Regions from separate parts of the Actinoplanes sp. NPDC048967 genome, predicted to be linked through region 2. Evidence: riboswitches for the same ligand, from Rfam matches in the RefSeq annotation. Region 2 holds a riboswitch; each other region holds the start of a gene.
What was found. Region 2 has a riboswitch for cobalamin ahead of AB0C12_RS04555 (VWA domain-containing protein). Riboswitches for the same ligand answer to the same signal wherever they lie in the genome.

Region 1 (10,128 bases), on a different contig from region 2:
GTCGGCGGGCGACCCTGGAACGAATGGCTGCGCGGAGTCGGCGGGGCCGGAGTGCTGGACGACCTGGGCCGTCGCGTCAGCGTCCTCGCGAAGCGGGCCGCCACCGCGCCGAGCAGGGTGGGAGTCGTCTGTCACGACGCAGCAGATTACCAGTCCGCGGCTGTCGTCGACGCCCCGGAAGATCCATCTACGACGATGGACCCGCAGCCTGGCGGGGCTGCGGGTCCATCGTCGTGCATCTGCCCGGGACCGTGGCGGTCCTGCGACCAGCGCGACACCTTCACGAAGCTGCAGCAAGTGCCGGACCGTCAATCGCTGGTCCGGCTCAGGCCTCGCCGACTAGCGCGACACCCTCACGAAGCTGCAGCAAGTGCCGGGCCGCCAATCGCCGGTCCAGCCCAGGCCTCGCCAACTAGCGCGACACCTTCACGAAGCTGCAGCAAGTGCCGGACCGCCAATCGCCGGTCCAGCCCAGGCCTCGCCAACTAGCGCGACACCCTCAAGAACCTGCAGCAAGTGCCCGGCCTGTGCCGGATCGCCGGCCTTCTCGATCAGCGACACATCGACGAAGGGCCGCGAGTGCCCGGCCGGTCAGGACCGGGCACTCGGATGCCGGCTGGGATCAGGCGTCCGCGCCTTCGGGGCGCCGGCGCCGCGTCACGAGGACGAGGCCGACACCGCCGGCGGCGATCGCGGCGCCGAGACCCGCGATGCCGATGACGTTGATGCCGGTCACCGGGAGGCCGCCGCCGCCGGAGTTGGAGCCGCCTCCGCCGCCCGCGGTGTTGGAGTCGCCGTTGTTGCCACCGTTGCCGGAGCCGCCGTCGGACTCGTCGTCGTCGGAGCCCGAGCCGCCACCAGTGCCGGAGTCGGGCGGAGTGGTCGGGTCGGTAGGACCGGAGCCGCCGCCACCAGGCTGCTCGCCACCGGGATCTTCACCGCCCGGATCTTCGCCACCCGGGTCCTCGCCACCCGGATCTTCGCCACCCGGATCTTCGCCACCCGGGTCCTCGCCACCCGGGTCCTCACCGCCCGGGTCCTCGCCGCCCGGGTCCTCGCCACCCGGGTCCTCACCGCCGGGCTCGCCACCCGGGTCCTCGCCACCGGGCTCGCCGCCCGGCTCTTCGCCGCCACCGCCGCCGCCCGGCGGGTCCTCTTCCGCCTTGGTGGCCTTGTCATCGTCCCCCGCGGCGGCCGGCTCGGTGAGCACGACGACGCCCCGCATGGAGTCCGTGATGGTCGAGGCATTGGCAGCGTTGGCGCCCGCGAGGGCAGCCACACCAACGGCGCCGATGATGACGCCCAGTCGAGCCGCAGCACGCACGCCGCGATGGCGCGCGAGTCGATTCGTCTTCATTTTCCTCCCCGTACTGTGGAGGACCGCCATCCGCAATGGACACTGGTCCCCGTAGTCCGGGCTGTAACTTACCGGCGATCATGGCCCGACTTCTATCCACGGTTGACAATATGGCAGAAGTCGGACACCCCGCCGTTCGGGCATTCCCTTGAGCGCCGTGAGGACTGCCCCAATCCGCCGGCCACCATGCGCATCGGGCAAGCGCCACCAATGTGATCGGTCGCCATACGCGGGCCGCTTGACCGGTACGGCGAATGGACACGTCGATGCTGGTCACGTGCTTGACCAGCCGAAATCTTGGCGCGCTTGACTCCTCCAGCGCCTGACTCAATCACCAGCGAAGCCTGAAGAGCACGACAATCTGGCGATTACGAGAACGCATCGAGTCAACAGCACACGGTGACTACGCGATTACTTCGTGGCGCACAGGTGGCCGATCCCTTATTGCTTGCGTTAAGCGCAGCACTTCACCGCTAGCCGAGAAGTCCCGGGTGGTCTCATCGCGATAACAATTGGGCGGGCTTAGGTAAGGAGGCACCCGGACTCAGGACAGAGTGTCGGTGGCTTCGTCAGCGAGCGCGTCCGCGTCGATCTGGTCGGCGAATTCAGCGGCTTCCTCGTCGCGCGCGGCGAGTGCTTCCTTGACCGCCTGGATGGCCACGCCGGCCGGGTAACCTTTGCGGGCCAGCATGCCCACGAGCCGGCGGAACACCTGATCAGGCGTACCCCGAGCCGAACGCAGCTTGCGGTCGACCAGGGCGCGCGCTGTGGTCGCCTCGGCCTCGTCGTCCAGCGTTTCCAGGGCTTCGGTGGCCACTTCGGACTCGACTCCGTGCTGGCGCAGCTCGTTGGCCAGCGCCCGGCGGGCCAGTCCGCGGCCCTGGTGCCGGGTCGACACCCACATCCGCGCGAACGCGGCGTCGTCGATGATCCCGACCTCGTCGTAGCGGTCGAGGACCTCGGCGATCACCTCCTCGGAGATCTCCTTGCGGGCCAGCGTCTTCGCCAGCTCGGCCCGCGTGCGCGGCCGCACGGCGAGCTGCCGGAGGCAGATGTCGCGGGCCACCTCGGACTCGCTCCGCGGAGGCTCAGGAGGACGCTCGGAACCGTCCTTCCCGGCACGGCCACCGCCACCACTTCCGGAACGCCCGCCGCCGGATGCGGAGCGATTACCGCTGCCGAACGCACGGCTCCCGGACGAGCCGAAAGCGCCGGACGAAGAACCACCCGACGAGCGGCGGCGGCTCCCGGGTGAGCCGCGTTCCGGGTCCTCAGAACCGGGCTCACCGCCGGGCGAATCGTCCTGCGCGGGCCGAGGCGGAATCGCGTCCCAACCGCGCCCGGACCTTGCCCCACGTCGACCGGCCATGCCTCAGCTCCGCTCCGCCACAAACTTGGTATCCGGCTCGCGCGTAGACGACGACACGCGGCCAGAAACTCGCCCTGACATCGGACGCGGCAGCAAGTTAGGACGTCGACATGCCGCAACCCCCTGCCGCATGCCGCACCCCTCAGCGACCTCGCCGGCCAGCCGACCGGTCATGCCTGCGCCGGGGTCCGCCAGCGTCAAGTAGACCACCCGCACCCCGTCTGCCGGCCGCTCCGGCGATCGACCCACCGGCCACGCCTGCATCCGGCCCACCGGCCACGCCTGCATCCGGCCCACCGGCCACGCCGACGATCGACCCACCGGCCACGCCTGCATCCGGCCCACCGGCCACGCCGACGATCGGCCTACTGGCGTTCGGATTGCGGGGTGAACCCGGCCCTTGCGGGCCGGGTTCGGCGAACCGTGGCGGCGGCGTTCGATCGGTCAGAAGTCGACCGGGGGCAGCTCCGGGCCGCCGGCGGCGTCGCCGGTGGTCTGGCCCACGCCGAGTTTCTCCAGGATCTTCTTCTCGATCTCGGCCGCGACGTCCGGGTTCTCCTTCAAGAACTCGCGCGCCTTTTCCTTGCCCTGGCCCAGCTGGTCACCGTCGTACGTGTACCAGGCGCCGGACTTGCGCACGATGCTCTGCTCGACGCCGACGTCGATCAGCGAGCCCTCGCGGGAGATGCCCTTGCCGTACATGATGTCGAACTCGGCCTGCTTGAACGGCGCGGCGACCTTGTTCTTCACGACCTTGACGCGGGTGCGGTTGCCCACCACGTCCGTGCCGTCCTTGAGGCTCTCGATGCGGCGCACGTCGAGGCGCACCGACGAGTAGAACTTCAGGGCCCGGCCACCGGTCGTGGTCTCGGGCGAGCCGAACATGACGCCGATCTTCTCGCGGAGCTGGTTGATGAAGATCGCGGTCGTGCCCGAGTTGTTGAGGATACCGGTGATCTTGCGGAGCGCCTGGCTCATCAGGCGGGCCTGCAGACCCACGTGGCTGTCGCCCATCTCGCCCTCGATCTCGGCGCGCGGCACGAGCGCGGCCACCGAGTCGATGACGATGATGTCGAGCGCGCCGGAGCGGATCAGCATGTCCGCGATCTCGAGCGCCTGCTCACCCGTGTCGGGCTGCGACACCAGCAGTGCGTCGGTGTCGACACCGAGAGCGCGGGCGTACTCCGGGTCGAGCGCGTGCTCCGCGTCGATGAACGCCGCGATGCCGCCGTTGCGCTGGGCGTTGGCCACCGCGTGCAGGGCCACCGTCGTCTTACCGCTGGACTCCGGTCCGTAGACCTCGATGACCCGGCCGCGCGGCAGGCCGCCGACGCCGAGCGCGATGTCGAGGGCGATGGAGCCGGTGGGGATGACGGCCATCTGGATGACGGGTCGTTCCCCGAGGCGCATCACCGAACCCTTGCCGAACTGCTTGTCGATCTGCGCGAGAGCAAGGTCTAGCGCCTTGTCCCGATCAGGTCCTGCCACCATGTCCGCCACCCCTGTATTCGACTTTCCGGGCGTCTTCGCCGAAGAGCTTCTGTTCACCACGCGAGTCACGCTAGACCTAGGGTCTGACAAAAACCGGTGCCCGGCCGTGCCCTGTGGATGACCGCGCCGCTGAGGACAATAGCCGAACAGGTGTACGAATACGAGCGACACGCCAGAACAAGCGTACGAAAAAGGGGTCAGCGCAGCCTGGCAGGCACCCGATCGGGGTACGCGGAAACCACCGCACGCCAGATAGTAACCGTCTCCACACCCTGAGCTATGGATTCGTTAATGGTGCGCCCGTCGAGTGCCGCAAAACTCTGATCCGCGGCGAGACTCCGCGCATAAGCGGGGCCGAAGGCCTGTTCGAGGCGCCCCCAGAAGTCTGTCAACCGCACGGGAAAAGCCTACCCGCGGCGTCTTGCCGGCCCTGCTCGACGGCACGCTGAGACACACATCACTATGTGCTGGTGACTGTGGACGTTCTCGACCGGCCGAGCTGGGCCGCCCTCACCGGCCCGCACGCGCGGTTCGCCGGCATCGTCGGCCGGGCCGCTCGCTACCACCCCGACGTGGCGCCGTTCTTCGCTCTCGAGGACCCCGCCGATCCTCGCTGCTGGCACGACCTGGCGATGCTGGCCGGTCCCGGCACCGAGCTGTCGATCACGGCGAATCCGCCACACGACCTGGGCTGGGAGGTCCGGGGCACCAGCGCCACGCGGCAACTGGTGGATGCAACCGTGCGGGCCGTACCGGATCCGGAGGCCGTCGTTCTGACCGCGACCGACGTCCCCGAGATGATCGATCTTGTGCGCCGGACCGGACCGGGGCCGTTCCGGCCGCGCACGATCGAGCTGGGCACTTACCTCGGCATCCGACACGGGGGTGCTCTGGTGGCGATGGCCGGCGAGCGGATCAGGCCGCCGGGCTGGAGTGAGATCAGCGCGGTCTGCACCGATCCCGGCTATCGCGGTCGCGGCCTGGCGGCCCGGCTGGTGCTCGCGGTCGCAGCCGAGATCTATGAGCGCGGTGACCGACCGTTCTTGCACACCATGGCGGCCAACACTGCCGCCGACCACCTGTTCACAGCGATCGGCTTCGTGCGGCGCAAGGACAACGTGAACGTGTCGTTGCGCGTACCGGTCAGCCCAGGACTGTCGCCGCGACCTTGAGGTCGTCGACCAGGCCGTTGTAGGCGGCGTCCCGGTCGTCGGCCCGCAGCACCGCGGACGGGTGGATCGTGGCCAGCGCCCGCGACTCGGCGACCGGGAAGTCCTGTGGGCGCTGCGCCGACGCCGGCCAGGGCAGCAATTCGCCGCGTGACCTGGTGACCCGGAACGACGGTCCGAACAGGGCCTTGGCCGCGGTGGCCCCGAGCGCCACCACCAGATCGGGCTTCAGCTGCGAGAACTCGGCGACCAGCCACGGCCGGCAGGCCGTGATGTGCGCCGGGCCCGGAGTCTGGTGGATGCGCCGCTTGCCCCGCAGCTCGAAGCGGAAGTGCTTCACGGTGTTGGTCAGATAGATGATCGACGGATCGATGCCCGCGTCGCCCACCGCGTCGCGAAGCAGGCGGCCGGCCGGCCCCACGAAGGGCAGGCCCTGCTGGTCCTCGATGTCGCCGGGCTGCTCCCCCACCAGAACCAGCCGCGCATGTTCCGCGCCGCGGCCGAAGACCACCTGGGTGGCGTCCTCGTAGAGTTCGCATCCGCGGCAGCCGGGCGCCGCCGCTTTGAGCTCGTCGAGGCTCTTCGCGTCGGCGGGGATGAATTCCTGCGCACCGGGCGGGGCTTGCGTCGTAGCCATGCACCCGTTCTACCCCGTCGCGTCCGGTCCACGCGCACAGGCTCACCTGATCGAGCAAGATCCGACACGCCGACACGACATGTGGTGTTGTACATCGGCTGTCGCACCTAGATATGGTGTTGCTCGCAGCTGGTTCGCCCGTCCCTCCAGGACGGCGCGAGGCAAGAGGGAACCCGGTGAGAAACCGGGACTGCCCCCGCAGCGGTGAGCGGGAACGACCGCCGTCATCAAGCACTGGGCCCGGGCCCGGGAAGCGACGGCCACTAGGCGACCGGCAACGGTCAGGCCCGCGAGTCCGAAGACCTGCCAGCGCGCCGCACGCTTTCGCGTGCGGCGGTCCGAGGCCGCGTGGGACGGCCGACGCCACTTCAGGTGTACGCGCACAGCCGCGTCCACCGGCGTCCTCCTGCGCGCCCGAAGACCGTTCCGCCAACGGGCTCGCGAGGAGAGAGAGTTCATGACGGTCACGCAGGACAAGACTGCGTACGATCCGGCCGTGCCGGAGCAACGCCGGCACGCGATGCAGGTGCGCAAGCGCAATGGTGAGACCGAGTCGGTCGACGTCAACAAGATCGTGCGGGCGGTCGAGCGCTGGGTCGCCGACCTGAACGAGGTGGATCCGCTGCGGGTGGCGACCAAGACCATCAGCGGGCTCTACGACGGCGCGACCACCGCGGAGCTGGACAAGCTGTCGATCCAGACGGCCGCGGAGCTGATCGGCGAGGAGCCGCAATACTCGCGACTGGCGGCCCGGTTGCTGGCGGCCTTCATCGACAAGGAGGTGCGCGGGCAGGGCGTCGCCAGCTTCAGCCAGGCCATCGCGCACGGCCACGCGGAGGGGCTGATCGGGGACGCGACGGCTGCTTTCGTGGCCAGGAACGCCCGCAAGCTCGACGATGCCGTGGACCCGGCCGGCGATCTGCGTTTCGAGTACTTCGGGTTGCGGACCGTCGCCGACCGCTACCTGCTGCGTCATCCGCAGTCGCGGCTGGTCGTGGAGACGCCGCAGTACTGGCTGCTGCGGGTCGCCTGCGGCCTGTCGACCAACGCCGGTGAGGCGATCGCGTTCTACCGGCTGATGTCGTCGCTGGCCTACCTGCCGAGCTCGCCGACGCTCTTCAACTCCGGCACCCGGCACACTCAGATGTCGTCGTGCTTCCTGGTCGACTCGCCGAAGGACGAGCTGGACTCGATCTACGAGCGGTATCAGCAGGTGGCGCGACTGTCGAAGTTCGCCGGCGGCATCGGCATCTCGTGGTCGCGAATCCGCGGGCGCGGCGCGCTGATCCGCGGCACGAACGGGCAGTCCAACGGCATCGTGCCGTTCCTGCGCACGCTCGACGCCAGTGTGGCCGCCGTCAATCAGGGCGGCCGGCGCAGGGGCGCAGCCTGTGTCTATCTCGAGCCGTGGCACCCGGATATCGAGGAATTCCTCGAGCTGCGTGACAACACCGGCGAGGACGCCCGCCGGACGCACAACCTGAACCTGGCCAACTGGATCCCCGACGAGTTCATGCGCCGGGTCGAGGCGGACGAGATGTGGTCGCTGATCGACCCGTCGGCCGTACCGTCGCTGCCTGATCTCTGGGGTGCCGATTTTGACGCGGCCTATCGGGCCGCCGAGGCCGCCGGGTCTGTCGTCCGTCAGGTCAAGGCACGCGATCTGTACGGCCGGATGATGCGCACCCTGGCACAGACCGGCAACGGCTGGATGACCTTCAAGGATCCGTCGAACCGGCTGAGCAATCAGACCGGCGTGCCGGGCAACACCATTCACTTGTCGAATCTGTGCACGGAGATCCTGGAAGTCAGCTCGGACGACGAGACGGCCGTCTGCAATCTGGGCTCGGTCAACCTCGCCGGGCATCTGAACGGCGACGACGTGGACTGGGAGAAGCTGCGGGCGACGGTGCGGACGGCGGTCGTCTTCCTGGACCGCGTCATCGACATCAACTACTACCCGAGCACCGAGGCCGCGACCAGCAACCCGCGGTGGCGTCCGGTCGGGCTCGGGCTGATGGGCCTGCAGGACGCGTTCTTCGCGCTGAGGCTGCCCTTCGACTCTGCTGCGGCGCGGGAGCTGAGCACGCGGGTCGCCGAGGAGATCTACCTGACCGCGCTGGAGAGCTCGGCCGAACTTGCTGAACGGTGGGGCGCACACCCGGCGTACCCGCAGACCAGAGCGGCCGGCGGCGACCTGCAACCGGATCTCTGGCGAGTGACGCCGACGCAGACCGCCCGGTGGGCGGCGGTGCGGCAGCGGATCGCGACCAGCGGGCTGCGGAACTCGCTGCTGATCGCGATCGCGCCGACGGCGACGATCGCCTCCATCGCCGGCTGTTACGAGTGCATCGAGCCGCAGGTCAGCAACCTCTTCAAGCGTGAGACGCTGAGCGGCGAGTTTCTGCAGATCAACACCTATCTGGTACGGGAACTGAAGGCGCGCAGCCTCTGGACCGCAGCCGTCCGCGAGCAGATCAAGCGCGCCGAGGGCTCGGTGCAGGGCATCTCCGCGCTGCCTGCCGACGTCCGGGAGCTCTTTCGCACGGCATGGGAACTGCCGCAGAAGGCGCTCATCGATGTGGCCGCGGCCCGGGCGCCCTACGTGGACCAGTCGCAGTCGCTGAACCTCTTCATGAGCGCGCCGACCATCGGCAAAGTCTCGTCGATGTATCTCTACGCGTGGAAGGCCGGCTTGAAGACCACCTACTACCTGCGTTCGCGGCCGGCGACGCGCATCCAGCAGGCGACCGTGGCCGTCGCGCCGACCATACCGGCGCCGGTCGGCGATGACGAGGCAGTGGCCTGCTCCCTGGAGAACCCCGAGTCGTGTGAGGCGTGTCAGTAGATGTTGCTGGATCCCGGAATGGACCTGACCCTGCGGCCGATGAAGTACCCGCACTTCTTCGACCGTTTCAAGGACGCGATCAAGAACACCTGGACCGTCGAGGAGGTCGACCTGCACTCCGACCTCGCCGATCTGGCCAAGCTGTCGCCCGCGGAGCAGCACCTGGTCAGCCGCCTGGTCGCCTTCTTCGCCACGGGCGACACGATCGTCGCCAACAACCTGGTGCTGAATCTCTACCAGCACGTCAACTCCCCGGAGGGACGGCTCTATCTGTCGCGGCAGCTCTTCGAGGAGGCCGTGCACGTCCAGTTCTATCTGAACCTGCTGGACACCTACGTGCCCGACGACGCGGAGCGGGCCGCGGCCTTCGACGCGGTGGAGAACATCCCGTCGATCGCCCGCAAGGCCGAATTCTGCTTCCGGTGGATCGACTCGGTCTTCGAACTGCGGGAGCTGCGGACCAAGGACGACCGGCGGGCGTTCCTGCTCAACGTCATCTGCTTCGCCGCGTGCATCGAGGGCCTGTTCTTCTACGGCGCTTTCGCCTACGTCTACTACCTGCGGTCGCGCGGGCTGCTGCACGGCCTCGCCTCGGGTACGAACTGGGTCTTCCGCGACGAGTCGATGCACATGGCCTTCGCCTTCGACGTGGTCGAGCAGGTGCGCGCGGAGGAACCGGATCTCTTCGACGAGAAGATGGAGCAACAGGTTCGCGACATGCTGGCGGAAGCCGTCGAGTGTGAGGTGCAGTTTGCGGCGGACCTGCTGGAGCAGGGCGTCTCCGGCATGTCGCCGGCCGATATGCGCGAATACCTCCAGCACGTGGCGGACCGTCGGCTGGCGCAGCTCGGCATCGCCCCGGCCTACGGTTCGCAGAACCCGTTCGCCTTCATGGAACTGCAGGACGTGCAGGAGCTCTCGAACTTCTTCGAGCGCCGGGTGTCGGCCTATCAGGTCGGCATCAGCGGGTCCGTGAGCTTCGACGACGACTTCTGATCGCCGGCGCCGTGCACTGTCGTTCGCTGTATTGCGGACGGCAGTGCCGGCGCGTTCCCGCCGACCGAGCCCGAAGCAGGCAGTCATCGTGAGGCGGTGGGCACAGCGGCCGGATGGGCTGCGGCGGCGACCTGGTCGGCCAGGGCTTCGATGGCGTCGTCGTCGATCGGGCTGACCGTCATCCGGACGCCCGGCGGTGCCTCCATGCGGAACAGGGAACCCGGGGCGACCGCATAGCCCGCGTCGCGCAGGGTTGTCACC
Region 2 (10,128 bases):
CAGCCGTCGTACCGCCGCAGCCGCAACCGACGTCCAGCACCCGCTCACCGGGGGCCGCGCGCAGTCGCTCGATCGCCGCCGCGCCCAGCGGACGGCCGAATTCGTCCTGCCGCTCGGCATGCCGGATCCAGCCGGGCGCGGCCTGTTCCCAGAAGCTCGCATTGCGGGCCCGCAGCTGCGCCGCGCCTGCCATCAGAACGGCATCTCGGCGCCGTCGACGCTCAGCGAGCTGAACGAGGCGGCTTTCGTAGGATCGAAACCGTCCTCCTGCGCGGCGAGACCCGCGGCGCGGACCAGGCGTTGCGACTGGAACGCGCGGAACGCCGCCTCATCCGCCCAGATGTTGATGATGCGCCAGCCGACGTCGCTCGGCCCGGCGACGTGGGCCAGCAGGCCCGGCGGCCGGTCCGGACCCAGGTGCTTCTCGACCTGGCGGTACTCCGCTTCGCTGACTCCCGGCATCTCCTGCACCACACCGAACGGCATCGCGTACACCCTCTCGACCGTTGAATAGAGTGAAGCTCTATCGAATAGATTACTACACTGAACCGGTGACCGGCGGCAGGACTTACACGTCAGCTCGACGACAGGAACAAGCGCGGCAGACACGACGGGCGATCTTGGATGCTGCGGCCAAGTTGTTCGTCGACCCCGGCTATGCGGCGACCCGGCTCACCACCGTGGCCACCGAAGCCGGGGTGGCTGTCCAGACGCTCTATGCGGTGTTCGGCAGCAAGCGGCAGCTGCTCTCGGAGCTGGTCGACGTCACGATCGCCGGTGACGACGCGCCGGTGGCCCTGCCGGACCGGGCGTTCGTCGCGGAGATCCGTGCGCTCAGCGGGGCACGGGCCCGGCTCGTTCGCTTCGCCCGCCACCTCGCCGAGACCCACGAGCGCCAGGCGCAGGTGATGCTGGCGCTGGCCGGAGCCGCCACCGCGGACCCGGACGCGGCCGCGGTGTGGCGAAAGAACCTCGAGGACCGGCAGCGCGGCATGACAATGTTCGCCGCGGACCTGGCCGCGACCGGCGAGCTGCGGGACGACCTGCACCCTGACCAGGTCGCCGACGTGTTGTGGCTGGCCCAGGACGTCCGCAACTACGACCGGCTGGTCCGCGAACGCGGCTGGACGAGCGACGAGTTCCAGCGGTGGTACGTCGACACCGTAGCCGGGGCGATCCTGACAACACCGCTGTAGCGCCGGCGGCATCGCGGCCCAGGACTTCCGCCACATCGCGCTGAACTTCCTAGGATCCTGGCCCAGCGCGGATCAGCAGATCGCCGGCAGGCGGTGCGCCGGCCCGAAGATTTCCCTACCTGCCGGTGCCGAGCCCAACACCCGCGCAGAAATCACGGCACCGCGGTCCACCTGACCACGGCCGCCTGCACAACCACCCACCGCGCAGAAATCACAACACCACGATCGACCTGGCCGCAGCCGCCTGCACAACCACCCACCGCGCAGAAATCACAACACCACGATCGACCTGGCCGCAGCCGCCTGCGCCACCAACCACCGCGCAGGAATCACGACACCGTGATCGACCCGACTGCAGCCGCCTGTGCCACCACCCGCCGTGCGACAGCCGGCGCCGCGGCCCAATGCAGATGCAGATACGAGGCATGCAGGTTCCCCGTGGCGAACCCCTCCGGATCAGCCCCCCGCCAGGCCCAAGCCGCTCCCCCAGCCGGCTCCAGCAACAACCCCGACCGCGGATGCACCATCGTCCGGTGGAATTCATGACCCGTGATCCGCGACCCCGCCGGGAACAACGGACTGTCCGTGAGCGCAACCGCGTCCCGGTACCCGAGTGTCAACGACGGCGTCATCGAAGCGTCAGCGTCCAGCACCCCGCACATCGGCGCGCCGTCCAAAGTTCGGCACAGCCACAGCAACCCGGCGCATTCCGCCGCGATCGGCATGCCCACCGCCGCCAGTGACGCCACGGCCAGGCGCAGGGGTTCGTTCGCGGACAGTTCCGCCGCGTACACCTCCGGGAAACCGCCGCCGACGACCAGCGCGCGCGTTCCCTCCGGCAGGGCTTCGTCGCGGAGCGGGTCGACCGTCACGACCTCCGCGCCCGCGCCGGCCAGGAGTTCGGCTGTTTCCGCGTACGCGAAAGTGAACGCCGGTCCGCCCGCGATGGCGACCACCGGGCGGCCCGGCACCGGGTCCGCGGCCTGCGGGGTCCACGGCGTCGCCGTCAGCGGCGGTGCGGTGCGGGCGACGGCCAGCACCGCGTCGAGGTCGACCGACGCCGTGACCAGCGACGCCAGGGCGGCGACCGATGTGGTGGCCTCGGTGCGGCGCTCGGCCGCGGGCACCAGGCCGAGGTGGCGGGACGGCGCCGCGACGGCATCCGCCCGGCGCATCGCGCCCAGGACCGGCGTGCCCACCTCCTCGCATGCCTCGCGCAGGATCGACTCGTGCCGGTCCGAGCCCACCCGGTTCAGGATCACGCCGGCCAGGCGGACGTTGCCGAAGCTGCGGAAGCCGTGCACCAGCGCGGCCACCGACCGGCCCTGCGCGGCGGCGTCGACGACCAGGATGACCGGCGCGTCGAGCAGGCCGGCGACGTGCGCGGTCGATCCGGTGTCGCCCGCACCGGTACGCCCGTCGTAGAGCCCCATCACGCCCTCGACGACGGCCAGGTCGGTGCCCGCCGAACCGTGCGCGAACAGGGGCCCGATCAGGTCCTCGCCGACCATCACCGGGTCGAGGTTGCGTCCGGGCCGGCCCGCCGCGAGCGCGTGATAGCCGGGATCGATGTAGTCCGGGCCGACCTTGAACGGCGCCACGCTCAGGCCCCGCGCGGCGAACGCGGCGAGCAGCCCGGTGGCCACCGTCGTCTTGCCGTGCCCGGAGGCCGGCGCGGCGATGACCACGCGCGGGATGTTCACCATTCGATGCCCTGCTGTCCCTTGCGGCCGGCGTCCATCGGATGCTTGACCTTCGTCATCTCGGTGACCAGGTCGGCCGCGGCGAGCAGGTCCGGGTGCGCGTCCCGGCCGGTGATCACCACGTGCTGGGTGCCGGGCCGCTCCGCGAGGGTCGCGACGACGTCGGCGACATCGACCCAACCCCACTTCATCGGGTACGTGAACTCGTCGAGCACATAGAACTTGTGGGTCTCGGCAGCCAGGTCCCGCTTGATCTGCGCCCAGCCCTCGGCTGCCTCGGCGGCGTGATCGCGTTCGGTGCCGGCCCGCTGGATCCAGGACCAGCCCTCACCCATCTTGTGCCAGGCCACGCTCGGCCCGCCGGTCTGCCCCAGAGCCTTGAGCGCGGCCTCCTCGCCGACCCGCCACTTCTCGGACTTCACGAACTGGAAGACACCGATGGACCAGCCGGCACTCCACGCCCGCAGAGCCATCCCGAACGCGGCGGTCGACTTCCCCTTGCCGTGTCCGGTGTGGACGGCGAGCACAGCCTGCCGGCGCCGCTGCCGCGTGGTGAGTCCGTCCTGCGGCACGGTGGTGACCTGTCCCTGCGGCATCAGGCAGCCTTCCTCAGCGAGATGAACGACACGCGACGACGTCCCGGCCACAAGGCCGGGGCGGAAACCCGCGAGACCATCGCGGGCACCCGCCGGGCGACCACGGAAACCGACGGGACGCCCGCAAAGACCGACGGGACGCCCGCAAAGACCGACGGGACGCCCACGGAAACCGACGGGACGCCCGCAGAAACCAACGGGACGCCCGCAGAAACCGGGGCAGCTGCGGGAGGGAGCATCACGCGGCCCTCCCCAGCGGGGTCGAGGTCGGGTCGGCGGCCAGCGCATCGAGCGGCATGATGTCGGCGCCGAGGGCGGCGGCCAGCCGCCGGGCCAGACCCAGCCGGATCGGCCCGGCCTCGCAGTCGACGACCACCGCCGCCACGCCGGCCAACGCCGGCGCGACCAGCACGGGATCCGGCCCGCTGGTCGCGCGCCCGTCGGTGACGATGATCAGCAGCGGCCGCCGGCGCGGGTCGCGGCGGCGCTCGGTGGCGATGGTCGCGGCCGCGGCGCGCAGGCCGGCGGCCAGCGGGGTACGCCCACCGGTACGCAACCCGGCGAGCCGCAGCACCCCGACCTCGTGGCTCGACGTGGGCGGCAGCACCTGATCCGCGGCCGACCCCCGGAAGGTGATCATGCCGATCCGGTCCCGCCGTTGGTACGCGTCCCGCAGCAGTGACAGCACCGCGGTCTTGACGACGGTCATCCTCTTCCTCGCGGCCATCGACCCGGACGCGTCCACGACGAACAGCACCAGGTTGGCCTCACGCCCGACGTGCACGGCCTCCCTCAGGTCACGCGGCTGCACCAACCCGATCCGCCGCTCGGCCGCGGCCCGCCTGCCCGCCGGATGAGCGGAGCCGGCGGGACTGGGAACAAGCGTGTGGTCAAGTGCCCGGCCGTCCTGCGCACCCGGCGCGGTGAGCCGAGGGCCTGGTAGCGGCACGGCGGCGGCACCGCGGTGGATGGCAGCCCGCAAAGTAGCCGGCAGATGCGGCGCTCCGGCGAGCTTGCCGCGCGGGATCCGCGAGCCGACCACCCGCCCACGCCGCGCGAACGCCGGCGACCGCCGCCCGGCATGCCCGCCCTCTCCACGAGCAGAGATCCGCAACGTCCGCGGCCGGTAGGCGGCACCCGACTGGGCCGCCGCACCCCCGCTCACCTTGCGCTGCTCATCGGCCGGCGCCTCAGCGCCGGCATCCCCCGGAGCCTGCTCAACCGGGCCGGAAGGCTCGGCAGTCCGCCGAGGCCCACCGGAACCCTCCGGGCCACCGGAGCCGGGTCCGCCGGAGCTGGGAGCGCCGGAGTCCGGCGCGCCGGCGCCGGAACCGCCGGAATCCGGACCACCAGAATCAGGCCCGCCAGAATCGGGGCCACCGGCATCCGGCCCGTCAGGACCGTCACCGGGCGGCGGATCCTCGTCCGGGTCATCCTGAGCAGCCTGGTCCAGCGCCTCTTCCAGCCGTTCCTCATCAGTGCCCGGCGGATCGAGCGGGTCCTTGCGACGGCGATGCGGCAACGCGAGCCGCGCCGCGTCCCGAATGTCCTCAGCCGTCACCCGATCGCGACCGTGCCACGCCGCCAAAGCCACCGCACACCGCGCCACGACGATGTCCGCACGCATCCCGTCGACACCGTAGGCCAGGCACACCCGGGCGATCCGGTCCAGCTCGGCGTCCGGCAGCCGCACGAACGGCACCCGCTCCCGAGCCGTCAGGATCCGCTCGGCCAGGGCTTTCTCGTCGGCCGCGAACCGGGCCGCGAACGCCTCCGGGCCGGCCTCGTACGCCAGCCGGCGCCGGACCACCTCGGCCCGCAGCTTCGCCTCGCGCGGGGCGGCAACCGTCACGACCAGGCCGAACCGGTCGACCAGCTGCGGGCGCGGTTCGCCCTCCTCGGGGTTCATCGTGCCGACCAGCAGGAACCGGGCCGCGTGCTTGACCGACACCCCGTCGCGCTCGACGTGGGCGCGGCCCATCGCCGCCGCGTCGAGCAGCAGATCCACCAGGTGGTCCGGCAGCAGGTTGACCTCGTCGACATAGAGGGCGCCGCGGTGGGCCGCAGCGAGCAGACCCGGCTCGTACGCCTTGACGCCGTCGGCGAGCGCACGCTGGATGTCCAGGGTGCCGACGACCCGGTCCTCGGTGGCCCCGACGGGCAGCTCGACCAGCGTGGCGGGGCGGTGGCCGTGCGGCGCGCCGGGCTCGTGCGGCCCGTCGGGGCAGCCGGGGTCGGGCGCCGCGGGATCACAGGCGAAGCGGCAGCCGCGGACCACGTCGACCTCGGGCAGCAGGGTGGCGAGGGCACGGACGACCGTCGACTTGGCCGTGCCCTTCTCGCCGCGGACCAGGACCCCGCCGACGGCCGGGGACACAGCGGTCAGCAGCAGCGCGAGCCGCAGGTCGTCGAGGCCGACGACGGCAGAGAACGGGTACGGCGTCACGCCCGGTCCTTTCCGCGGGTCCGCGCCCGCGTGTGGAAGGTACGAGCGGCCGGAGTCTCCTGACTTCCGGGGACGAACCCCGGTCACAGTGGCGGGACCGTCCCGGTCTCCCACCGGGTTCCTCCACTGCCGCTCGCGAGCCACTCTTTCTCACGGCCCGGCACGCCGTCAACGCGGGGCCGCGTGGGCATCCTCACCCCGGTCCGGGCCGCCACCGGGCCGAACGGCGAGCGGCGACAAGGCCGCGGCCGGCCGAGCACGGCGAGAACGGCCGGGGCGCGAGCCGCTCAGCCGACGCCCGGCAGGGCCTTCTCCGTGTCGGGCAGCGGCTCGGGAGCCAGCTTGTCCAGCTCCTTGAGCACATCGGTGACCGCCAGAGCCGACTGCTCCACCAGCGGCCGCATCCGCCGGTACAGGTCGGCGTTCTTCGGGTCCGGCCGTTCGTGCTCGGTGATCGCCACCAGCGCCGCCGCCTCGTCCAGGTCGGGCAGCTCGCCCAGCGCGTGCCGGGCCAGCAGGCAGGCGCCCAGCGCCGTCCCCTCCGGCGTGTCGGCGATCGCCACCGGCAGGTCCAGCGCCGCGGCCAGGATGCCGACCCACAGCTCCGAGGCGACCGCCCCGCCGGTGGCCCGGACCTCGGTCATCGCGATGCCCTCGTCGGCGAACGTGTCGCGGACCAGCGCCAGCTGCTGGCACACCCCCTCGACCGCGGCCCGGACCAGGTGGGCCCGGCCGTGCTCGCGGCGCAGGCCGATGTACGCCCCGCGCATCCCCCCGCGCCACCACGGCGCCCGCTCGCCCAGCAGGTACGGCAGGCAGAGCAGCCCCTCGCTGCCCGGCGCCACCCCGGCCGCCTCGGTCAGCAGGGCCGCGTCGCGGACGTCGGCGTCCTCGCCCTCGGCGGTCGGCCGGTCGAAGCCGCCCGCGAAGGTCTGGCCGGCCCAGCGGACCACGGATCCGGCGTTGTTGATCGCGCCGCCGACCACCCAGCGGTCCTCGGTCAGCGCGTAGCAGAACAGCCGGCCCGCCTTGTCCGCGGTCGGGCCGTGCACGACGGTGCGCAGGGCGCCGCTGGTGCCCAGGGACACGGCCGCCACGCCGACCGGCGTCGCGCCCACGCCCAGGTTGGCCAGCGGTCCGTCGGCGGCCCCGATGATCAGGGGCAGCTCCGGCGGGAGCCCGGCGGCGACCGCCACCTCCCGCTTGAGCCGCAGCTGCCGGGTCGTCGGCACGACCTCGGCCAGCCGGCTCTCCGGGATCCCGGCCAGCTCCAGGGCCTCGGGGTCCCAGCGCCGCTGGTGGATGTCGTACATGCCGGTGCCGGAGGCGACCGACAGGTCCAGCAGGAAGCCCTCGTCCGCGAGGCCGGCCAGGACGATCTCCTTGACGCCGCCCCAGCGCGGGGTGTCCCGGAGGACGGCCGGGTCGGTGGCGCCCCACCAGGCGAGTTTGGTCAGCGGGGACATCGGGTGCACCGGCGTACCGGTGCGGGCCTGGAGGTCCTTCGCCCGGCCGGACGCCACGATCCGCTCGCTCTGCCCGGCGGCCCGGTTGTCCGCCCAGGTGATCAGCGGACCGCGGGCCGTGCCGTCGGCGTTCATCGGGACCAGCGCGTGCAGGAAGGCGCTGAGGCTCACGGCGATGACCCGGTCACCGCGCTCCTGGGACTCCTTGGCCACGGTGGTCAGAGCTTCGATCGCGGCGTCGCGCAGCTTCGCGGGGTCGAGTTCGGCCTGGCCCGGGCCGGGCACCGACAGCGGGTAGTGCACGCTGGCCATCGCGCGCACCTCACCCGTCGGCCCGGCGGCGATGGCCTTGGTCGCGGTGGTCCCGGTGTCGACACCGATGACGACGTCCATGCAGCCTCCCTGATCGCCGACAGACATGCCCGATCACCACGCACCTCAAGCCCGCGGCAGAGCCGAGCGGCGGCGAGACCGGACATCTGTCCCCGACCTTAGGCGAGTCGCACCCGGACTGCCTGTCCGCGCGCGGTGGTCACCTCGACCTCGTCGGCCGCGGCGGGCAGCAGCGCCGCGTCGCCGCTGATCGGTAGCCACGTGCGCCCGGCCACGCGGTAACGCAATCGGCCCGGGGCGGCGACCACGACGCCCTGGCCGTCGGGCAGCCGCACCTGCACCGGCAGGGGCGCCGCGGGGTCCGGGAAGCCGCGCAGCACCGGCTCCGGGGTGCCCAGCGACAGGAACAGGCGTACGCGGTCGTCGGTGCTGGTCAGGGTCTGCACGACGAACCGGCGGCCGTCGGCGGTGGTGCCCCGCAGGATCCAGGTGCCGGCGGGCGGCGGCGTGATCCGGTAGCCGTACGGGTCGTCGTAGCCGTCGCGCCCGGACAGGTCCCACTTGTCGTCCGCCTCGAACGCGGGCCCGGCCAGCAACCGTGCCCGGCGTGCGGTGCCGGCCGGTGGCGCCCCGCGACCGGTGTCCGCCACCAGCTGGGAGAGGTTGGCCAGGCCGACCGAGCGGTCGCCCCGGGAATCGGGCCGGCCCGCGCGCAGCGCCACCCGGACCAGGGTCTGCGACTGCGGGGTGGCCCCGAAGGCCACGCCGTCGTGCAGCCGGAAGTCGAACGGCGTGAAAGTACGGCTGATCCTGCCCTGCTCGGTGTAGGCGAGGGCCGGCGAGTACCCGATGCCGCGGCCGTCGTCGAGGACCATCAGCACGTTGTGGTCCGGGCCGAGCAGGACTGCCGCGGAGTTGGTGGCGCCGGTGAGCATCTCCTCCAGCGACATGACTCGCAGCCCGTCCCGGGTCTGCTCGACGAAGCCGGTCAGACCGTAGCTGATCTGGCCGATCGGGGACGAGACCCGCTGCGGCGTCCGCTGAGCGACGACCGCGATCCCGGCGTAGAGCGGGGCCAGGCCGGCCCACGCGACGTGCGGCTCACCGCGTACCGGCAGGCCGCCGAGGTGGTGCCGCCAGGCGGTGCGGACGTCGTCGAGGAAGGCGGTGTCGCGCTTGAGGTCGCCCCGGGTCGGGTGGTCGAGCAGCGGCGAGGCGACCGGCGTTCCGCCGCCGTCGCCGCCGGAGATCAGGGCGCCGGCGGTGCCGCCGGCGGCGATCGTGGCCAGGCCCGCGGCGAGCACGGTACGGCGTCGCACCACCCGGCGCCGGCCACCGGCCCGGACCCGGTCCAGCAGGTCGGGCGGGGTCCGCAGGTCACCGGTGGCCTGCTCCAGCGCGGTACGGATGTCGGTGTCGGTCATGCCCGTCCCCGTTCGGTGGTCGTGGTGACGGGGTCGAGGGCGGCCCGCAGCCGGGTCAGGCCCCGGGACACGCTGCTCTTGACGTTGCCCTCGGAGCAGTCCAGCGCCCGCGCGACCTCGGCGACCGGCAGGTCCTCCAGGTAGCGCAGCACCACCGCCGCCCGTTGCCGCGGCGGCAGCGCCCGTAGCGCCTCCACGACGGTGTCGCGGACCACGACGTGCTCGCTGTGATCCGGCGCGGCGACGTCGTGGCTGCCCAGGGGTGCCTCCGGGCGGCGGCCCCGGCGGCGCCAGCGGTTGGCGGCCCGGTTGACCAGGGCCCGGCGGGCGTACGCCTCCGGCATGCTGTGGATCCGGCGCCACTTCACGTACATCTGCTCGAGCACCTCCTGCACCAGGTCCTCGGCACTGTGCCGGTCCCCGGTGAGCAGGTACGCGATCCGCAGCAGGCCGGTGCTGCGGCTGCGTACGAAGTCGTCGAACCCGTCGCGCATGGCCTGCCTCTCCCCGTCCGTCACCCTGCCTGACACCGGCGGGCGGGGAAAGGTTGCCGGTCAGCCCGGCAGTTTCCGGGCGTACGCGGCGCGCAGGTCCTCCCAGCCGTGAGCGGCGGCGTCCCGGCCGCGGATGACACCGACCGGGTCACCGGCCAGCAGCCGCGCCAGGACGGCGACGCACAGGTGCCAGCCGGCGGCGTACATCGGTGCCTCGTCGCGCTCGGCGAACGTGTGCCGCAGGGTGAGTGTCGTGCCGCCGTCGGCCGGGGTCAGCTCCCAGCGCAGCAGATCCTCGCCCCACGTGTATTCGAGCAGGGTGGGTGCCTCCGCGCGCAGCACGGTGGCGGGCAGGTCCGTCCGATCGGGACCGTCGACCATCGTCAGGGTGGTCTCGCCGGGGTGCGACAGGTCGCGGGCGGCGGCGAACGGCGCCCACTGGTCGAGGCGCCCGGGGTCGGTGAGGGCGG
Region 3 (10,128 bases), 920 kb from region 2:
TGCAACGCCTCGGTGAGCCCGCGCACCGAGTCCAGCTCCCCGGTCAGCGCCCGCAGCTCGGTGTGGTCGCGCAGGGTCAGCACCGTGCCCAGGATGCGGCCCTCGAACCGGGTCTCGCGCTGGCTGGCCACCAGCACCCGGTCACCGGCCAGCACCGGCTCGTCGACCGTGGTGCGGCGCGACGTCAGCAGGGCCGCGGCCTCGGCGGGCAGCTCCAGCTCGTCGACGCGGCGGTCGGTGCGCGCGTCCTGGCCGAGGCCGAGCAGCCGCCGGCCCTCGTCGTTGATCAGGGCCACCCGGCCGTCCCGGTCGACCACCACCAGCCCCTCCCGTACGGCGTGCAGCACCGCGTCGTAGTACTCGTACATCCGGGTCATCTCGGCCGGGCCCAGCCCGTGTGTCTGCCGGCGCAGCCGCCGGCTGAGCAGCCAGGCCCCGGCCGCGGCCAGCAGCAGCGCGGCCACCGTGGCCAGCGCGACCGTGGGTGCCTGGCCCAGCAGCTTACGGTTGATCTCCTTGGTGGTGATACCGACCGAGACCAGGCCCATGACGGTGCCGTCGGCCGCGCGCACCGGCACCACGGTGCGCACGGACTCGCCGAGACTGCCCCGGTACTGCTCCACGACCGTGCCGCCGGCCAGGGCGCCGGCCACCGTGCCGGCGAACTTCTGCCCGATCAGGTCGGGGTTGCGGTGGGTGTACCGGGTGCGGTCGGTGGCCATCACCACGACGAAGTCGGTCCCGGTGGCGATCCGGGTGGCTTCCGCGTACGGCTGCAGCACGGCACTGGGCCGCGGCGAGCGCAACGCGTCAGCCACCAGGGGGGAGCGGGCGATGGTCTCCGCGACGGCGCTGACCTCCTCGACCGCGGCGTCGTGGGCGTCCTTGCGGGCCAGCAGCACCGCGCCGGTGGTGCCGCCGGCCACGAGCAGGCTGACGACCAGCACCTGCAACGCGAACAGCTGCCCGGCGATGCTCCAGCGTCGTCTCATCGGCGTGTTCCCAGTCGTCGTCGCGTTTCGCCGCGGTGAACAGAATGAACGCAATGGTGCCCCGGGGGTGAGACCCAGGACACAGTCTGCGGCATGGAGAGTCAGAGCCCCGCCCCGCCCGCCCCGACCCCAGGGGCGAAGCGGGACCGCACCCACTACCTGTATCTGGCGGTGATCGTCGCCGTCATCCTCGGCATCGCCGTCGGTTTCCTCGTGCCCGACTTCGCGGTCGAACTGCGCCCGATCGGCACCGGCTTCGTCAACCTCATCAAGATGATGATCAGCCCGGTCATCTTCTGCACCATCGTGCTGGGTGTCGGTTCCGTCCGCCAGGCCGCGAAGGTCGGCAAGGTCGGCGGGCTCGCGCTCGGCTACTTCCTGATGATGTCGACCGTGGCCCTGGCCATCGGCCTGGTCGTCGGCAACCTGATCCACCCCGGGTCCGGCCTCAACCTGGACGCCTCGGTCGCCGAGGCCGGCCAGAAGGCGGTCGGTGACTCGGCGAGCGAGGGCACGGCCGACTTCATCCTCGGCATCATCCCGACCTCGCTGTTCTCGGCGCTGACCGAGGGCCAGGTGCTGCAGACGCTGTTGGTGGCCCTGCTGGTCGGCTTCGCCCTGCAATCGATGGGCCCACGCGGCGAGCCGGTGCTGCGAGCGGTCACCGTCTTGCAGCGGCTGGTCTTCAAGGTCCTCGCGATGATCATGTGGCTGGCCCCGATCGGCGCGTTCGGCGCGATGGCGGCGGTGGTCGGCGCGACCGGCGTCGACGCCCTCAAGAGCCTGGCCCAGATCATGCTGGGCTTCTACGCCACCTGCGCCATCTTCGTGTTCGTCATCCTCGGTACCCTGCTGTGGCTGGTGGCCCGGATCAACCTGCTCAAGCTGCTGCGCTACCTCGGCCGTGAGTTCCTGCTGATCGTCTCGACCTCGTCGTCGGAGTCGGCGCTGCCCCGGCTGATCGCCAAGATGGAGCACGTCGGCGTCAGCAAGCCGGTCGTCGGGATCACCGTGCCGACCGGGTACTCCTTCAACCTGGACGGCACGGCCATCTACCTCACCATGGCCTCGCTGTTCGTCGCCCAGGCGGTCGGCGACCCGCTGTCGGTCAGCGAGCAGATCTCGCTGCTGGTCTTCATGATCATCGCCTCCAAGGGCGCGGCCGGCGTCACCGGCGCGGGCCTGGCCACGCTGGCCGGCGGCCTGCAGAGCCACCGCCCGGAACTGCTCGACGGCGTCGGCCTGATCGTCGGCATCGACCGGTTCATGTCCGAGGCGCGGGCCCTGACCAACTTCGCCGGCAACGCGGTCGCCACCGTGCTGATCGGCACCTGGACCAGCGAGTTCGACCGGGACCGGGCCCAGCGCGTGCTGGCCGGGGAGGACCCGTTCGACGAGGCGACGATGCTCGACGAGCACGACGACCCGCCCCCGGCGGCCACCCCGCCGCCCGCCGCCCCGCCGTCCACTGTCGCCGCGGGCGCACCCGCCTGACCCCGCGGCACCCTGATCCGCCACTCCGCCGCGCCCAACTCGACTGCCCCGGGCGCGGCGGGGTGGTGCCGTGCCGACTCTTCGGTCCGCGGCCATCCGGGCGTTGCGGCTCGGCCACGTATCCACCACCGTGAGACCCATACATTGCCCGTGGTCTATCCATTCGGTGAAGGTGGGCACACATGGTCGGTAGGGGCAGAATCGCGGCCGCGCTGTCGGTGGCGCTGGCATCCATCGGGCTCGCGGCACCGGCACCCGCCGGCGCGGCGATCAGCCGGGCCGACCTGGCTCTGCGCTGGGCACCCATCCACTACCAGGACGTCGACGCCACCGGCAGCCATGCCCTGGGCGGCAAGGCCGACTACCTGACCAGAGTGGACTTCGACGGCGACTGGAACGGCCGCAACAACTGGGACCGCGCAGCCGAGTCCGGCGCGTCGTTCTCGGCGGCGGCGTACTACTCGGTGGCGGAGACCAGCACCCACTGGTACGTCACCTACTTCTTCTTCCACCCCCGCGACTGGGTCGACCACCCGTTCTTCGAGACCGAGCACGAGAACGACGGCGAGGGCGTCCTGCTGGCGATCCAGAAGGACGGCTCCCCGTACGGGGTGCTGCGCTCCGCGGTCACCGTCGCGCACACGAGCTTCTACTCGTACACACCCAGCGGCAGCACCTGGACCACCGGCCGGGAAACGGTCGACGGCACGCTGCAGATGCAGTCCTCACCGCACGACTCGTTCCAGCACCCCGTCACCGCGCAGGAGGTCCAGGGTCACGGCCTCAAGGCGTACCCGCAGTACGCCATCAACGGCGACGGACTCGTCTACTACCCGGCGGCCGAGGGTGAGACACCGAGCAGCACCAACGACCGCGACGTCCGCTACGAGCTGATCGACATCTTCGCGGCGGGCGGCCTGTGGGCCCAGCGGGACAACCCCGACCTGTACGCCAACCTGGGCACTTTCGCCGGTGACACCTCGGGCGGCTGCGGCGTGGGCACGTACTCGTGCGGCACCAACTCGGCCAACGCGCCGTGGGGCTGGGACGACGGCGACGATCTGCCGGGTCGCGGGGAGATCGCCACGGACCCGGCGAAGCTGTCCGCCGAGTACTTCACTGTGCCGGGGGAGCTGGCGCGGGCGTACGCGTACAACCCGTACACGGCGGAGAAGGCCGACCTGCGCGAGGCCGCGCGGACCGCGCCGACCGTCACGGACTGACGGCGCAGCCGGCGGCCGGGGTTTGCCCCGGCCGCCGGTCCGCAATGCGCCGAAGGTCGCCATGGCATAGAAATTGATGCATGGAAGCGACGGAGATCGCGTGCGCGTGGTTCGCCATGTGCCGCACGGGGGACGAACAACGGCTGACCGGCCTGGTCACCGAAGACTTCGTGGCGCACGGACCGGGCGGCAGCGGCGACCTGGCCGCCTTCACGACGTGGCTGCGCTGGTACCCGGCGGCGTTCGCCGACCAGGAACCGGTGCTGGAGGACGTGATCGTCAGCGGGGACCGGCTGGTGGTGCGGTACACGATCCGGTCGACCTACCGGGGCGGGTATCTGGACCTGCCGCCGGACGACCAGCGGGTGCGGGAGACCGGGATCATCATCTTCCGGCTGGCCGGGGGCAAGGTGGCCGAGAGCTGGTTCGAGGGCAACGACCTCGAGGTGGCCCAGCAGATCGGCGGCCGGATCACCCCGGCCTGAGCCGGGGCTTTCGTCCGCCGCCCGGCTCGGCCCGCCACGTCGGGCTCGGCCGATCACGTCGGGCTCGGCCGATCACGTCGGGCTCGGCCGATCACGTCGGGCTCGGCCGATCACGTCGGGCTCGGCCGATCACGCCGGGCTCGGCCCGGCCCGGTCCGCCGCGCCCGGCTCGGCCGGCCATGCCCGGCCCGGACCGAGCCGGTCCGGCTCAGCCGCCCCAGCGGTCCGTGTGCAGAGCCAGTTGCAAGGGCCGGCGTTGCCGCCAGCCGTGCCGTTCCAGATCCGGCACGTCCTCGAGGTGGCTGACCGGGCCCAGGCACAGCCAGGCGACCGGCCGCACCGAGTCCGGGATGCCCAGGAGGCCGCACAGGAAGTCCTCGCGGTAGAAGGACACCCACCCGACGCCCAGTCCTTCGGCGGTGGCCGCCAGCCACAGGTTCTGGATGGCCAGGCACACCGAATAGAGCCCGGCGTCCGCAATCGCGTGCCGCCCCAGCACCGCGGGCCCACCCCGCGCGGCGTCGTAGGTCACCACGACCGACAGCGTCGACTCCAGAACCCCGTCGATCTTGATGCTTGCGAACCGCCGCGCGGCGTCACCGTCGAGGGTGGCGGCGAAGGTCTCGCGTTCGGTGTGCACGTGCCGGTGGAACGTCTGCCGGAGTTCGCGGTCGCGGACCAGGATGAAGTCCCACGGCTGCGACAGCCCGACGCTGGGCGCCTCGTGCGCGGCTGTGAGGATCCGGTCCAGGACGTCGTCGGGGACCGGCGCACCGGTGAACTGGCCCCGGACATCGCGGCGGCGGCTGATGGTCTCGTACAGGTCGTGGATCATGGGCAGGCTCCCGCTGCGCTCGTGCCCCGGGCCGGCCGGGGTCATCGACGCGAGGCCGGTCTTCGGACTCCCGGATCAGCGCCTCACCGCCCGCCTTCCCAGCCGTCCGGCCAGTGGCTGCGCACCAGGGTGCGCGTGGGCGGCAGCTCCCCGGTCACCGCGGCGGGCCCGTGCCGGATTCGCACCGGCTTCCCGATTCTCCCCACCCGTGGGCGGGGCACCTCGCAACAAGTTCGTGCCGGACGACACGCTACCGCCATGGCCGACGGCCGCGGGTCAGTGGCCCAGGATGTCGTCGAGCCAGGGGTTGCGGAAGGTGCCCTGGGGGTCGTACTTGGTGACCAGGGCCTGGAAGTCGGCGAAGCGGGGGTAGCGGCTGCGGACCGTCGCCGGGTCCTGGGTGAAGACCTTGCCCCAGTGGGGGCGGGCCTCCAGCGGCGCGAGCTGCTCCTCCAGCGCCGCCACGGCCGGCAGGACCGCCGCCGTGTCGGCGATCCAGGTGAAGTGCAGGCCGAGGCTGTCGCGCTCGTAGTTCATGCTCAGCCAGAGGTTGTCCGCCGCCACCGTACGGATCTCGTTCACCTGCAGCACCGGGACGATCTTCTCCCGGACCCGGGCCACCGCGTCGATCGCCTCCAGGGCGCGGTCGAACGGCACCATCCACTCCGACTGCAGCTCCGCGCCGGTGCTGGGGGTGAACTCCATCTTGAAATGCGGCAGCCGGGCGTGCCACGGGCCCGGAACGCCGAACTGGTCGGTGCTGTTGTCCGCGGCCACGCCGGGCACCGGGTGGCGCTTCCCGTCGGCCGGGCGGGCGCCGAAGAGCGGGCCTTCCGGCAGCTCGTCCGTACGCTTGAACCAGGCGTGGTTGATGTCCCCGGACTGCCAGTTGGTAAACAGGCTGACGCTGTAGCCGGCCGCGAGGATCTCCGGCAGGTGCTGCTCCAGTGACGCCCGGGGCAGGTCGTCGTAGACGTACTGGCGGAGCTCGAACGCCGGCACCACGTCCAGCGTCAGCGCGGTCACCACGCCGAGGGCGCCCAGGCCCACCACCGCGCCGGGGAAGTCTTCGTCGCCGCGGCGCAGGGTCACCAGTTCGCCGTCGCCGCGGATCAGCTCGATCGCCGCTACCGAGGTGGCCAGGTTGCCGTTGCGGACGCCCGAGCCATGAGTCGCCGTGGTGACCGCGCCGGCCACCGAGATGTGCGGGAGCGAGGCCATGTTGTGCACCGCCAGGCCCGCCGCGTCGAGGCGGTCGACGAGTTCGCCGTACCGGATGCCGCCGTCGACCCGGACCGTCCGGCGGTCCTCGGCGATCTCCACGACGCGGGGCAGGCCGATCAGGCTGATCAGGTCGCCGGTCGTGTCGGCCATCCGGTTGAAGGAGTGCCCGCTGCCCAGCACGCGCAGCGGGCCGCCGGCCCGGACGATCTCCTGCAGCTCCGGCAGCGCCGCCGGCCGGTGCAGCCGGCGGGCGCCGAAGGTGATGTTGCCGGCCCAGTTGGTCACCACGTTGCTCACCGGACCAGCCTAGGCCGTACGGGTCAGGAGTTCACAGCCACCGGCTCGGTCTGGGTCTCGGCGGCCGGGCGCTGCCAGCGGGTCGCCTTCGCCTTGCGGCCGCTGGCCGGGCGCGGGCCGTCGGCGAGGGCCTTGGCCTCGCCGCGGTTGGGCAGCGAGAGCCGGAAGACCTTGTACCAGGCCGAGCCGACCTGCCGGGGCAGCGAGCCGCTGGTGTACGAGAGCCCGTAGCGCTGGAACAGGTCGCGGATCTGCGGCGCGATCTCCTGGTACCGGTTGCTGGGCAGATCCGGGAACAGGTGGTGCTCGATCTGGTACGACAGGTTGCCGGTCATGATGTGCATCGCCCGGTTGCCGTCGATGTTGGCCGAGCCGAGCATCTGGCGCAGGTACCACTCGCCGCGGGTCTCGCCCTCGATCGAGGTGCGCTCGAAGGTCTCCACGCCCTCCGGGAAGTGACCGCACATGATCACCGAGTGGGTCCACAGGTTGCGGACCAGGTTGGCCGTCGCGTTGGCGGCGATCGTGGTCAGCCAGGAGCCGGTCAGCGCGGACAGGGCCGGGTGCACGCCGTAGTCCTTCAGGATCTGCTTGCCGATCTTGCGGCGGACCTGCTTGAGCCGCTCCTTGAACTGCGGCGACTGGCGGCGCTTCTTGGTCTTGAGGTTCTTGCCCAGCTCCAGGTCGTACGCGGCGATGCCGTACTCGAAGAAGCAGGCGTTGACGAAGTTCCAGAGCGGCTGACCGAGATGGATCGGGCTCCAGCGCTGCTGCTCGTCGACGCGCATGATGCCGTAGCCGAGGTCGTTGTCCTTGCCGATCACGTTGGTGTACGTGTGGTGCAGCTCGTTGTGCGAGTGCTTCCACTGCTCCGACGGCGAGGCGTTGTCCCACTCCCAGGTGGTCGAGTGGATCTTCGGGTCCCGCATCCAGTCCCACTGGCCGTGCATGACGTTGTGCCCGATCTCCATGTTCTCGAGGATCTTGGCGACCGACAGGCCGGCCGTGCCGAGCAGCCAGGCCGGCGGGAAGATCGACACGAGCAGGACCGCGCGGCTGGCCAGCTCGAGCCGGCGCTGGGTGGTGATCACCCTGCGGATGTACCGGGCGTCGCGTTCGCCGCGGCTGGCCACGATCTCGTCGCGCAGGGCGTCCAGCTCGCGGCCGATGGCCTCGATGTCCTCGGCGGTCAGGTGCGCGATCGGGTTCTTCGGCTTGCGCTGCAGAGTGGTCACGGCAGTCCTCGGTTTCCTTGTGAAGCTGAAGCTGGAGCGGGAGCGGAGTCTCAGTGGTCCAGGTGACAGTTGCCGGCGGCGGCCGACACGCAGGTCTGCACCAGGACGTTGTCGCCTTCGACGGCCGTGGTGATCGAGCCGTCGCGTAGGTCGCGCACGGCGCCCTCGGTCATCGGCAGCACGCAGCTGAAGCAGATGCCCATCCGGCAGCCGGACGGCATCAGCACACCCGCGGCCTCGCCGGCCTCCAGCAGCGGCGTGCTGCCGTCGGCGTCGACGACCGTGCCGGTGCGGCCGAAGGTGACCTTGCCGCCGTCACCGGTGGCGATGACGGTCGGGCGGAACCGTTCGACGTGCAGCCGGGTGATGCCGGCCTCGGCGAAATGCGCGCCCAGGTCGTCCAGCATCTCGTTGGGCCCGCAGGCCCAGGTGTGCCGCTCGGCCAGGTCGGGGACCAGGGTGGCCAGCTCCGGTGGGGCGATCCGGCCGGCGGTGGCGGTGTGCCGCTCGACGAAGCGGATCCGGCCCGCGGCGGCCAGCGTACGCAGCTCGTCGCCGAAGACGACGGCCTCGCGTTCCCGCGCCGAGTGCACGACCACGACGTCCTTCAGCTCGTGCAGGGCGCTGCGCAGGATGCCCATCACCGGGGTGATGCCGCTGCCGGCGGTCACGAACAGCACCTTGGCCGGGCGGACGGCCGGCAGGGTGAAGTCGCCGGCGGGCTGGTCGAGGTGCACGATCATGCCGCGCCGGGCGTGCTTGATCAGGTGGTTGCTGACCGCGCCGTCCTTGACGGCGTTGACGGTCACCGACAGCCGGCCCGGTGCGCTGGTCACCGAGTACGCGCGCCACAGCCGTACGCCGTCCACGTCGACGCCGAGGCGGACGTACTGGCCGGGCTCGTGCCGGCGGAAGCCGCGACCGGGCCGCAGCACCAGGGTCACCGCGTCACGGGTCTCGGGGCGTACGGCCTCGATCCGGGCGCGCAGCACGCCGGCGTTGCGCAGGGGCGCGATCACGTCGAGGTAGTCAGCCGGCACCACCGGTGTCGTGAGGAGCTCCACGACCCGCCAAGCACCCGATCGCAGGGTATGAGTCACCGCCATGTCTCAAGCCTGCGGTGATCTCGGCACGAATGCCTGACCCGGTCAAGGGAATTTGACGGCAGGTTATTGTTCCCTGCGAACAAAAGGGGGTCGCGGTGAGCGATGTGAAGGACTTCCGCCTATCCGCCGAGGCGGTCGCCCCGCTGCGGCACGCGCTCCCGGCGGTCGCGACGCAGACCGTGGAGGCGATCACCGAGGGTGTGCCGGCGTACGCGAAGGCCTTCGCCGGCGAGCTCGGCCCGCAGATCGAGAAGGCCGTCCGGGCCGCGCTGGCCACCTTCCTGAACCTGGTGTCCCGCTCGGCCGGCAAGGGGCGGGGCTCACCGCTGACCCCGGCGCTGGAGGCAGCGTACGCGCTGGGCCGCGGTGAGGCGCGCAACGGGCGCAGCCTGGACTCGCTGCTGGCGGCCTACCGGCTGGGGGCGCGGGTGGCCTGGCGGGAGCTGGCGGCGATCAGCGTCGGGGCCGGGCAGGACTCGGCGACCATCGCGCACTTCGCCGAGCAGGTGTTCGCCTACATCGACGAGCTCTCCGCGGCCAGCGTCGCCGGGCACGCGGACGAGCTGGCCAGCTCCGGCCGGGTCCGCCGGCACCTGCTGGAACGCCTGGCCCAGGCCCTGCTGGCCGGTGAGCCCGCGCACGTGGTGACCGCGGCGGCCGAACGCGCGGAGTGGGTGCCGCCGCAGACCCTCACCGCCGTGCTGGTGCCCGAGCCGTTCGCCCGCTCGGTGCTCGACCTGCTCGACGCCCGCACCCTGCAGGTCGCCGAGGCCGGCCCGGACGAGACCTCGGTGCTGCTGGTCCCGGACGCCCAGGGCCCGTCCCGCAGCCACCTGATGCGGCTGCTGGCCGGCCGGGGCGCGACCGTCGGGCCGGTCCGGCCCTGGCTGCAGGCCCGCGACTCACTGGCCCGGGCCGTGCGGACCTCCCGGTTCGCGCCCAGCGCCGGGGGAGCGGTGGTCGACACCGAGGACCACCTCGTCGCGCTCATCGTCACCGCGGACCCGCAGGCCCTGGCCGACCTGCGGGCCAAGGTGCTGGCCCCGCTGGCGGACGAGAAAGAGCCGGTGGTGGCCAAGCTGGCCGAGACACTGCGGGCCTGGTTGCAGCACCAGGGCCGCCGCGACGAGGTCGCCGCGGCGCTGTTCGTGCACCCGCAGACGGTCCGCTACCGGATGACCAGGCTGCGCGAGCTGTACGGCGACCGCCTGCGCGACCCGCAATGGCTGCTGCAGCT

Region 1: linked by a shared signal. The riboswitch ahead of AB0C12_RS19380 (ribonucleoside-diphosphate reductase subunit alpha) and the one ahead of AB0C12_RS04555 (VWA domain-containing protein) in region 2 are both predicted to bind cobalamin.
Region 3: linked by a shared signal. The riboswitch ahead of bluB (5,6-dimethylbenzimidazole synthase) and the one ahead of AB0C12_RS04555 (VWA domain-containing protein) in region 2 are both predicted to bind cobalamin.

The regions. Positions count from the first base shown of each region.
Region 1 covers NZ_JBEZFL010000004.1:349,054-359,181, forward strand. The annotation lists gene AB0C12_RS19350 (hypothetical protein) at 623-1,279, opposite strand; gene AB0C12_RS19355 (regulatory protein RecX) at 1,902-2,726, opposite strand; gene recA (recombinase RecA) at 3,171-4,217, opposite strand; gene AB0C12_RS19365 (DUF3046 domain-containing protein) at 4,415-4,615, opposite strand; gene AB0C12_RS19370 (GNAT family N-acetyltransferase) at 4,688-5,389, shown strand; gene AB0C12_RS19375 (UdgX family uracil-DNA binding protein) at 5,361-6,023, opposite strand; cobalamin riboswitch at 6,137-6,349, shown strand; gene AB0C12_RS19380 (ribonucleoside-diphosphate reductase subunit alpha) at 6,481-8,871, shown strand; gene AB0C12_RS19385 (ribonucleotide-diphosphate reductase subunit beta) at 8,872-9,867, shown strand; gene AB0C12_RS19390 (aminotransferase class I/II-fold pyridoxal phosphate-dependent enzyme) at 9,951-10,128, opposite strand, start outside.
Region 2 covers NZ_JBEZFL010000001.1:958,529-968,656, forward strand. The annotation lists gene AB0C12_RS04530 (methyltransferase domain-containing protein) at 1-193, opposite strand, end outside; gene AB0C12_RS04535 (hypothetical protein) at 193-486, opposite strand; gene AB0C12_RS04540 (helix-turn-helix domain-containing protein) at 621-1,196, shown strand; gene AB0C12_RS04545 (cobyrinate a,c-diamide synthase) at 1,526-2,902, opposite strand; gene cobO (cob(I)yrinic acid a,c-diamide adenosyltransferase) at 2,896-3,495, opposite strand; gene AB0C12_RS04555 (VWA domain-containing protein) at 3,734-5,941, opposite strand; cobalamin riboswitch at 5,972-6,100, opposite strand; gene AB0C12_RS04560 (gluconokinase) at 6,229-7,800, opposite strand; gene AB0C12_RS04565 (hypothetical protein) at 7,899-9,164, opposite strand; gene AB0C12_RS04570 (SigE family RNA polymerase sigma factor) at 9,161-9,658, opposite strand; gene AB0C12_RS04575 (SRPBCC family protein) at 9,719-10,128, opposite strand, start outside.
Region 3 covers NZ_JBEZFL010000001.1:35,731-45,858, reverse strand. The annotation lists gene AB0C12_RS00200 (sensor histidine kinase) at 1-992, opposite strand, end outside; gene AB0C12_RS00195 (cation:dicarboxylase symporter family transporter) at 1,086-2,486, shown strand; gene AB0C12_RS00190 (hypothetical protein) at 2,669-3,709, shown strand; gene AB0C12_RS00185 (ester cyclase) at 3,790-4,194, shown strand; gene bluB (5,6-dimethylbenzimidazole synthase) at 4,403-5,029, opposite strand; cobalamin riboswitch at 5,065-5,269, opposite strand; gene AB0C12_RS00175 (D-arabinono-1,4-lactone oxidase) at 5,306-6,550, opposite strand; gene AB0C12_RS00170 (acyl-CoA desaturase) at 6,574-7,785, opposite strand; gene AB0C12_RS00165 (ferredoxin reductase) at 7,836-8,891, opposite strand; gene AB0C12_RS00160 (helix-turn-helix domain-containing protein) at 8,987-10,128, shown strand, end outside.